DNA from 2 places in the Mesorhizobium sp. M7D.F.Ca.US.004.03.1.1 genome. Region 2 is predicted to be linked to the other one. Evidence: predicted binding sites of a transcription regulator. Region 2 holds the regulator's gene; the other holds the start of a gene.
What was found. The regulator LexA, encoded in region 2, represses DNA repair genes until DNA is damaged. The targets are predictions, from matches to a motif close to TGTTCNNNNTGTGTTCNG.

Region 1 (4,425 bases), on a different contig from region 2:
CATGAAGGACTGGCCGTCATAGGCGCCATCCGGACGCTGGCCGAGACCGGGCTTCCAGTTGGTCGCCGGACGGATCAGATCGGCCAGCCGTTCCAGAATATCGATGCGCACGGCGCGGCGGCCGAGATTGCGATAGCCGGCAAGCTTGTAGAATGTCTTGTCGAAGGCAGGATCGATGACCACAGAGGTGCGGCCAGAGGCGAGCGCATGGACCACGTCGCCAAAGCCTGGCTTGTCCTTGCCGTCGTTCTTCAGCGCCCACAGCAGCGTCACCAGCCCCGCAGGCGCCGGCTTGATCAGCGCCGGCACAAAGACATGGTAGGCGCCGAAGCGCACGCCAAGTCGGCGAAGCGCGGCGCGGCCTTCCTGGTCGAGCGACTTCATCTCCTCGGCGATGTCGCGGCGGTTGATGAGACCGAAATTCTCGACCAGCTGGAAGGCGATGCCACGGCCGATGCCGGAAATCTGGTCGGCATTCTTCAGGTCGACCAGCGGCTTCAGCAGCGACTCGATCTGGAAATTGACGAAACGTTCGGCACGCGCGGCAACCTTGTCGCGCGCCGGGCCGGTCAGCTGTTCGTCGGCCAGCAGCACCAGGCGCGGCTTCAACCCGTCTTCGCCCGAGACCAGCGTACCGATTGGCGCGCCGATCCAGCGCAGCGTGCCGTCCGAGCCAAGCGCGATGTCGCCATTGGCCGAGGCGCCGAAGCGTTCGGCACGCGCCTCGAACTCGGCGGCCAGCGCCTTCTGCGCGGCGGTGCGCACTGCCTTGGCGTCTTCGCCGCCGGCGGTCTGATCAGCGGTGAAGCGGAACCCTTGCAACTCGCCGACATGGTGGCCTTCGACAAGGACAGTTCCGGTAGGACTAATTTCGGCTTCAGGCATGGTATTTTCTCTAAGGCGCCGCATGAGGACGGAAGTCCTGCGGTCTACGAAGCGTTTCGTCAACCGCTCATGCAGCGCATCCGACAATCTGTCTTCGATTTCGCGCGTCTTTTCCTGCCAGTGTGCCTGATCGGCCAGCCAGCCGGGCCGGTTCGACACGAATGTCCAGGTGCGGATCTGGGCAATGCGATGCGACAGCGTGTCAATATCGCCCTCCGTTGTGTCAGCGCGGCGCACCTGCTCGGCCATGTAATTCTCGTCGACATGGCCGTGGCGTGCGAGGTCCGTGTAGATCGAGGCAATGAGGTCGGCATGCTGGGCAGGTGCGATCTTGCGGTAGTCGGGCAGCGCGCAGGCTTCCCACAGCAGCGCCACCCGTTTGGCATTGGTGGCGAGTGCGCGGATGTCCTCGTCGCGCGACAGATGCTCGAGTGCCTGCGCGTCGACAGCAGGCAATGCCCGCGTCAGGCCCTCGACCGGGGCGTTGGTTTCAATCGAGCGCTTCAGCGCATCGAGGCTAGCAAAGTCGAAATGCGCGGTGCGCCACTGCAGCACCTTTACCGGATCGAAATCATGGCCTTCGATCTTCTTGATCAGCTCCTCGTCCAGGGGGTCGACCTGACCGGTGACGCCGAAGGTGCCGTCGCGCAGATGCCGGCCGGCACGGCCGGCGATCTGGCCAAGCTCGGCCGCCGTCAGGTTGCGATACTGGAAGCCATCGAACTTGCGGTTCTGGGCGAAGGCGACGTGGTCGAGATCGAGGTTGAGGCCCATGCCGATGGCGTCGGTGGCAATGAGATAGTCGACATCGCCGGACTGGAATAGTGCCACCTGGGCGTTGCGGGTGCGCGGCGAGAGCGCGCCGAGCACGACGGCGGCACCGCCTTGCTGGCGGCGGATGAGTTCCGCGATGGCGTAGACCTCGTCGGCGGAGAAGGCGACGATTGCCGTGCGCCGCGGCAGGCGTGTCAGCTTCTTCGAACCGGCATAGGCAAGATGCGACAGCCTTGGCCGCGTCACCACCGAGACCCCCCTCAGCAGGCGCTGCAGGATGCCGTGCATGGTGGCCGCACCCAGCAGCAGCGTCTCCTGGCGGCCGCGCAAATGCAGGATGCGGTCTGTGAAGATGTGGCCGCGCTCAAGGTCGCCGGCAAGCTGCACCTCGTCGATGGCGACGAAGGCGGCGTCGGTCTCGCGCGGCATGGCTTCGACGGTGCAGACCGAATATCTGGCGCCCGGCGGCTGGATCTTTTCTTCGCCGGTGATCAGCGCGACCTTGTGGGCGCCGACCTTTTCGCACACGCGGGCATAGACCTCACGCGCCAGCAACCTGAGCGGCAGGCCGATGATGCCACTCTCATGCGCCACCATGCGCTCGATGGCGAGATGGGTCTTGCCGGTGTTGGTCGGCCCAAGCACGGCGGTCACGTCGCGGCCCGACAGGATCAGCGGCTCGGTGTGTTTGGGCTGGATGTTCATCGACCTAGAATAAGGCTTCTGGGACCTGGAAATAAGGCTTTCTGGCCTCTGGTTGTCGGGAGCGTGCCTCAAGTGGCGCGTATGACAGGCGACACATAGGGATTTCGGGCGCGAAGCGAAAGCGGAATGTTCCGCCAGCGGCCAGAAGGTGTTTTTGTCAAGCTCACAATCGGCTGCGGATTAACAGATAGAACGAGTCTGGAACGAATCAGCGACGAATCAGTGACTCCTGCAGATTCAGCTTTTGTTCACGGCTACATGTGGATTTTGCGACCGCGAGTCGCACCACATGCTGAATCGCTGAACTGGCCCGTTTGATGCTAAGAGGGCGTTGCCGTTAACCTTTGCCGATGAACGATCATATTGGCTTGGCGCGCCTTGGCCAAGATTATGAAATTGTTGATCTTTCTTAATCGACGTTAAGGAACTGGCAGGCGATTCCGGCTGTCGTCGTTAACGTTCCGCTCAAAGCCGGAACGAATCGGCGACGAATCAGCGATGCCGGAATTTTCTTGGTTTGTTCACCCCAATATCTTGTGTTGTGAACAGCTTATCCACCGAGAATCCACAGGTTGCGAAGCAGCTTTCGCACAGGGCAGCGGGTGGCTGTTAACCTCTGCGTGCCGGATTGGGTCAGCTGCCGTCGCGAGCACGTCAAAGGGATCATGCCGGCAACGAAAAACGGGCCGGTGTGCCGGCCCGTCGATCTCTCCACCTAAATCGCCACGTCGTCAGGCGAAGTATTGGCCGCCATTGGCCGTGATGGTCGAGCCGGTGATGAAGCCGGCATCTTCGGATGCGAGGAAGACGACGCAGCGCGCGATTTCTTCGGGCTCGCCGAGGCGGCCGACGGGGATCTGCGGAATGATACGCTCGTTGAGCACCTTCTCGTCGATCGCCTTGACCATCTCGGTGGCGATGTAGCCGGGGCAGATGACGTTGACGGTGATTCCCGCGCGCGCCCCCTCCTGAGCGAGAGCTTTGCTGAAACCGATGTCGCCGGCCTTGGCGGCGGAATAGTTGACCTGGCCGGCCTGGCCCTTCTGGCCGTTGATCGAGGAGATGGTGATGACGCGGCCGAACTTGCGGTCGCGCATGCCGCCCCACAGCGGATGCGTCATGTTGAAGACGCCGGACAGGTTGGTGTCGATGACCTCTTTCCACTGTTCACGCGTGATCTTGTGGAACATGGCGTCACGGGTGATGCCGGCATTGTTGACCAGCACCGAGACCGGGCCGAGATCGGCCTCGACCTGCTTGATGCCGGCGGCGCAGGCGTCATAGTCGGCGACAGACCATTTGTAGACCGGAATGCCGGTCTCGGCCTTGAATTTCGCCGCCGCTTCGTCATTGCCGGCATAGTTCGCGGCAACCGAATAGCCGACGGTCTTCAATGCGATCGAGATCGCCGCGCCGATACCGCGCGATCCGCCTGTGACGATTGCTACCTTGGTCATGCATTTCCCCTTTTTTGATATCGCCCTGTTGTCGGGCTTGGCAGGCACTGGATACAGAACGGGCGGCTCGCGCCGCCCGGGTTGGTGACTTTCTTCAGAATGCTTCGACGCACATGGCGACGCCCATGCCGCCGCCGATGCATAGGGTGGCGAGGCCTTTCTTGGCGCCGCGACGGCGCATTTCGAAGACCAGCGTGTTGAAGACGCGGGCGCCCGACGCGCCGATCGGGTGGCCGATGGCAATGGCGCCGCCATTGACGTTGACGATCGAGGGATCCCAGCCCATGTCCTTATTGACGGCGCAGGCCTGGGCGGCAAAGGCTTCGTTGGCCTCGACCAGGTCGAGATCGCCGACCGACCAGCCGGCCTTTTCCAATGCCTTGCGCGAGGCGGGAATAGGTCCGGTGCCCATGATCTGCGGATCGACGCCGGCGGTTGCCCAGGACACGATGCGCGCCAGCGGGGTGATGCCGCGCCTCACCGCTTCCGCTTCGCTCATCAGCAGCGCGCCAGCGGCGCCGTCATTGATGCCGGAGGCATTGGCGGCGGTCACCGTGCCGTCCTTGTCGAAAGCCGGCTTCAGCTTGGTCATGGCGTCGATCGT
Region 2 (4,425 bases):
CGTGACTTCGACCGCAAGGCCGAAATTGCGCTATATGCCGGAGCGGGTGCGGCTTTCGGCACGCAAGATCCCGGCAGACATGACAGCCGGATCCCTGATCATTGGATATGCCAAGTTGTTGCCGCCGACCGGTCCGGTGCGGCCGGAAAGCTACGACTTCTCCTTTGACAGTTATTTCGCCGGCATCGGCGGCAGCGGGTTCTTTCTCGGCAATCCAAAGCTTGTCGTCACCGATGACGGCGACATGCCGCTATCGGCCCGCCTTTCCTCAAGCGTAGAAAATGCCCGAGAAGCGATTGCCGACCACATCAGGGCCAGCATTGGTGGCGCCGAAGGTGAGATCGCCGCGGCGCTGATCGTCGGCGTGCGCGCCGGCATTCCCGATGAAATCAATGAAGCGATGCGGCGTACAGGCATCTACCACATCATCTCCATTTCAGGACTGCACATGGCGCTGGTCGCCGGCACCATCATGGGTCTGCTGCGCGGCGCCTTCGCCTTGTTTCCCGACTTTTCCGCGCGTCGTCCGGTCAAGAAATATGCCGCCGCCGCGGCACTGTTCTCGATCGCTGCCTATCTCATCATCTCTGGCGTCGTCGTTGCCGCCGAGCGCAGCTTCATCATGCTGGCGGTGATGCTGATTGCCGTTCTGTTCGATCGGGCCGCACTCACCATGCGCAATCTGGCGATCTCGGCGATCGCCGTCATCGTGGTGTCGCCGCACGAGGTGGTCGGCCCGAGCTTCCAGATGTCCTTCGCGGCAACCGCAGCACTTGTCGGCGCCTATGCCGGCTGGTCGGATCATCGCGCGGGGAAAACCAGACCGCCGCCGCCGAAGCGATCCTTGCCCGGCTTCCTGACGCGAAAATTCCTGCTGGCGGCGGGCGGCTTGGCCATGACATCCATCATCGCCGGCGGCGCCACGGCGCTGTTTGCTATCTGGCATTTTCAGCGTGTGTCGCCGCTAAGCCTGTTCGCCAATCTGGCCATCATGCCAATCGTGTCACTGGTTGTCATGCCTTTCGCCGTCCTCAGTGCGCTGGCGATGCCCTTCGGCGCCGATGGTCCATTCCTTTATGTGATGGGCAAGGGCCTGACCGCGATGATCGCCATGTCCGGATGGATTTCCGAGCGTTCGCCCGTCGATGGAGTCGGATTGATTTCGCAGCAGTCTGTCCTGCTGGTGGCGATTGCCCTGGTCATCGCGACGATGGCGACGACATGGCTACGGCTCGCCGCTCTTCCCTTCGCGCTTGCCGGCCTGCTGACCGTTTCGGATACGCGCACACCCGACGTGCTGATCTCCGAGGACGCTCGACTGGTTGCGTTGCCGATCGGCGGCGGCGAGTTCGCCGTCAGCCGCGCACGGCCGAACGAATTCACCGTCGACAACTGGAAGCGCGCACTGACATCCGAAACCATCGTCGTGCCGGAAGTCTTCACCCAAGGAGACGCACAATTCGAGATCGCGGATGCCCCGGAACTGCCGCCGGGATCGCCGTTCTATTGCACGTCAGGCGTTTGTCTCGCCAGGCGCACGTCCGGCGCGATCATTGCTTATGTCGAGGATCGCAAGGACACGTGGAAAGCCTGCGGCTTCGCCGGGCTGATCGTAATCAATGACGCGACGGCCTATGACGCTTGTCACGATCCGCTGGTTCTCGTCATCACCAAGCGACAACTGGCTCGCAAAGGCAGTGCTGCCGTCTTCTTCGATCGCCAGTCGGCGACCGCGCCGGCAACCGTCAGCTTCGCGGTGGACAGGCCCTACCGGCCTTGGCATGAACAACGCAAATTCTCACGCGAGGCGAGGGGACTGCCGCCCTTCAAGAGACCCGAGAAGCCAGTGGTTAAACCGCAGCTGCCTCAGTAGCGGCGGATCAGGCCGACGAGCTTGCCTTGCACCTTGACCCTGTCCGGCCCGAAAATACGGGTTTCATAGGCCGGATTGGCGGCTTCGAGAGCAATCGAGGCGCCCTTGCGGCGGAACCGCTTCAGCGTCGCTTCCTCTTCATCGACCAGCGCCACGATGATTTCGCCGGGGCTCGCCGTGTCGGCATTGCGGATGATGACGGTGTCGCCGTCGAAAATGCCGGCCTCGATCATCGAGTCGCCCTTGACCTCCAGCGCATAGTGCTCGCCGCCCATGATCATGTCCGGCGGCACCGAGATCGAATGCGTCTGATGCTGAATGGCGTCGATCGGCACACCGGCAGCGATGCGGCCCATCACCGGGATCGACACCGCGGAGACCACGTCGTCGTCATTGCCGGCCGAAGACATCCGCGAAAGCGCCGGCTTGATCTGCCGGCCAAGGCCGCCTTGACCAAGACTGCCCTGGATGACGCTTGGCGAGAATTTTTTTGCCGCGTTGAGGCCGGGCGCGATCGAATCCGGCAGCCGCAGCACTTCCAGCGCGCGTGCCCGGTTGGGCAGCCGGCGAATGAAGCCGCGCTCCTCCAGTGCCGTAATCAGCCGGTGAATCCCGGATTTGGAGGCAAGATCGAGCGCCTCCTTCATCTCATCGAAGGATGGCGGAATGCCGCTTTCCTTCAGGCGTTCATGGATGAACATCAGCAGTTCGTGTTGCTTGCGCGTCAGCATGGCGGCCCCCAAGGTACCTGAAACCAGAATCAGAAAAACAAACCCAGAACAAACACTATCTGTTCCAGTTGTGTTCTGCAACCGTTTAAAGTTTAATGAATTTGTTAAGGTGGCGGAAATTATTCCGCGGTTGCAAGCGGATCTCGTCGACGCCTGCATGCCGTCGCAGTGCGCTTTCCGACATTGAAATTGTTATGGTTAATAGCCTGTGGCCCATCCCGAGATCAGGCCTGGCATGGCTGCCGACAGGCCCCTCGACGGTGGGCTTTCCAGCTTTCGTTTGCCGTGAACGAAACGAAGCCAAAAACGCCAACCTTGGTTAATTATTGTAGCCTGCGCTGGCCACCAGCAACGAACGCATGTGCGAGCTGGAAATTCGTCTCTTCGTCATCCGACCAAGGGGAGAGCCGATGACAACAGATCGTCGAGACGGCTGCGTTAGGTAACGGCCTCCTTGACGGCGAAACGCTGGTCCTTCCATGCACCCGTGCGCAGAATGTCTTCCAGCACCTCGACCGCCAGCCACACATCCTTGTAGCCGACATAGAGCGGCGTGAAGCCGAAACGGATGGTCGATGGCGCGCGGAAATCACCGATCACGCCACGCTCGATCAGCGCCCGCATGATTTGATAGCCATGATCGTGAAGGAACGACACCTGGCTGCCGCGGCTGGTCGTGTCGCGGGTGGTCTCCAGCGTGAGACCATAGGCGCCGCACTTTGCTTCGACGAGCTGGATGAACAGTTCGGTCAGCGCGACGCTTTTCTTTCGCAATGCCGCCATGTCGACGTCGTTCCAGATGGCAAGCGCACCCTTGAGCGCCCGCATCGACAGGACCGGCTGCGTGCCGCACAGAAAGCGGCGGATACCGGTGCCGGCCACGTAACCCTGTTCGAAGGCAAAGGGCCGCGCATGCCCCCACCAGCCGCTGAGTGGCTGGCTGATCTCGCCGTGGTGGCGCCGGGCGGCATAGATGAAGGCCGGCGCGCCCGGACCGCCGTTGAGGTACTTGTAGGTGCAGCCGATGGCGAAGTCGGCATTTGCGTGATCGAGCTCGACCGGCAGAGCACCCGCGGTGTGGCACAGATCCCAGACGATCAGCGCTCCGGCCGCATGAGCCTTGCGCGTCAGCGCCGCCATGTCCCGCAGTTCACCCGATTTGTAATTGACGTGGTTGACCAGCACCACCGCGACGTTTTCGTCGATCAGCTCTTCGATGGTTGGCGCGTCGACGCCCGCGAGGCGCAGCAGGACGCCATCCCGAGTCGAGGCCACCCCTTCGGCGATGTACAGGTCGGTGGGAAAACTGTCACCCTCGGCGACGATGGCCAACCGGCCGGGCCGCATCTCCAGCGCCGCATGCAGCACCTTGTAGATGTTGGTCGACGTCGTGTCGCAGACGACGGTCTGGCCGGCCGCGGCTCCGATCAGGCGCCCGAGCTGGTCACCGAGTTCGATCGGCATCTCGAACCATCCGGCCGTATTCCAGGCCCGGATGAGATCCTGGGCCCATTCCTTGGTCGCTGCCTGTTGCAGCTCGCCGAAAACGGCATGCGACGCTGCCCCAAGTGAATTGCCGTCGAGATAGATCACGCCTTCCGGCAGGATGAAACGATCGCGCATGGCACGCAGCGGATCCGTGGCATCCATCGCTTCGATTGCAGCGAGATCAGGAATTCCACTCATGGTCGGTCAGTCCTCGGTTGTTCGCGAAGGGTTTTCCGCCACAGAGCGTCCCCTCAGTGAGCTTGTTTTCATTTCGATGATGTCAGAGCCGGGTGCGGACCGTCCACAGCTCCGGGAACAGCACGACCTCGAGCA

Region 1: the regulator LexA is predicted to act here: its motif matches at 2,553-2,570, upstream of EN935_RS04140 (helicase-related protein).

What each region holds. Positions count from the first base shown of each region.
Region 1 is NZ_RZQG01000034.1:7,091-11,515, forward strand. It holds gene EN935_RS04140 (helicase-related protein) at 1-2,364, opposite strand, end outside; gene phbB (acetoacetyl-CoA reductase) at 3,096-3,821, opposite strand; gene EN935_RS04150 (acetyl-CoA C-acetyltransferase) at 3,916-4,425, opposite strand, start outside.
Region 2 is NZ_RZQG01000471.1:105-4,529, reverse strand. It holds partial or broken gene EN935_RS23055 (ComEC/Rec2 family competence protein) at 1-1,873, shown strand, start outside; gene lexA (transcriptional repressor LexA) at 1,867-2,604, opposite strand; gene kynU (kynureninase) at 3,043-4,290, opposite strand; partial or broken gene EN935_RS23040 (tryptophan 2,3-dioxygenase family protein) at 4,373-4,425, opposite strand, start outside.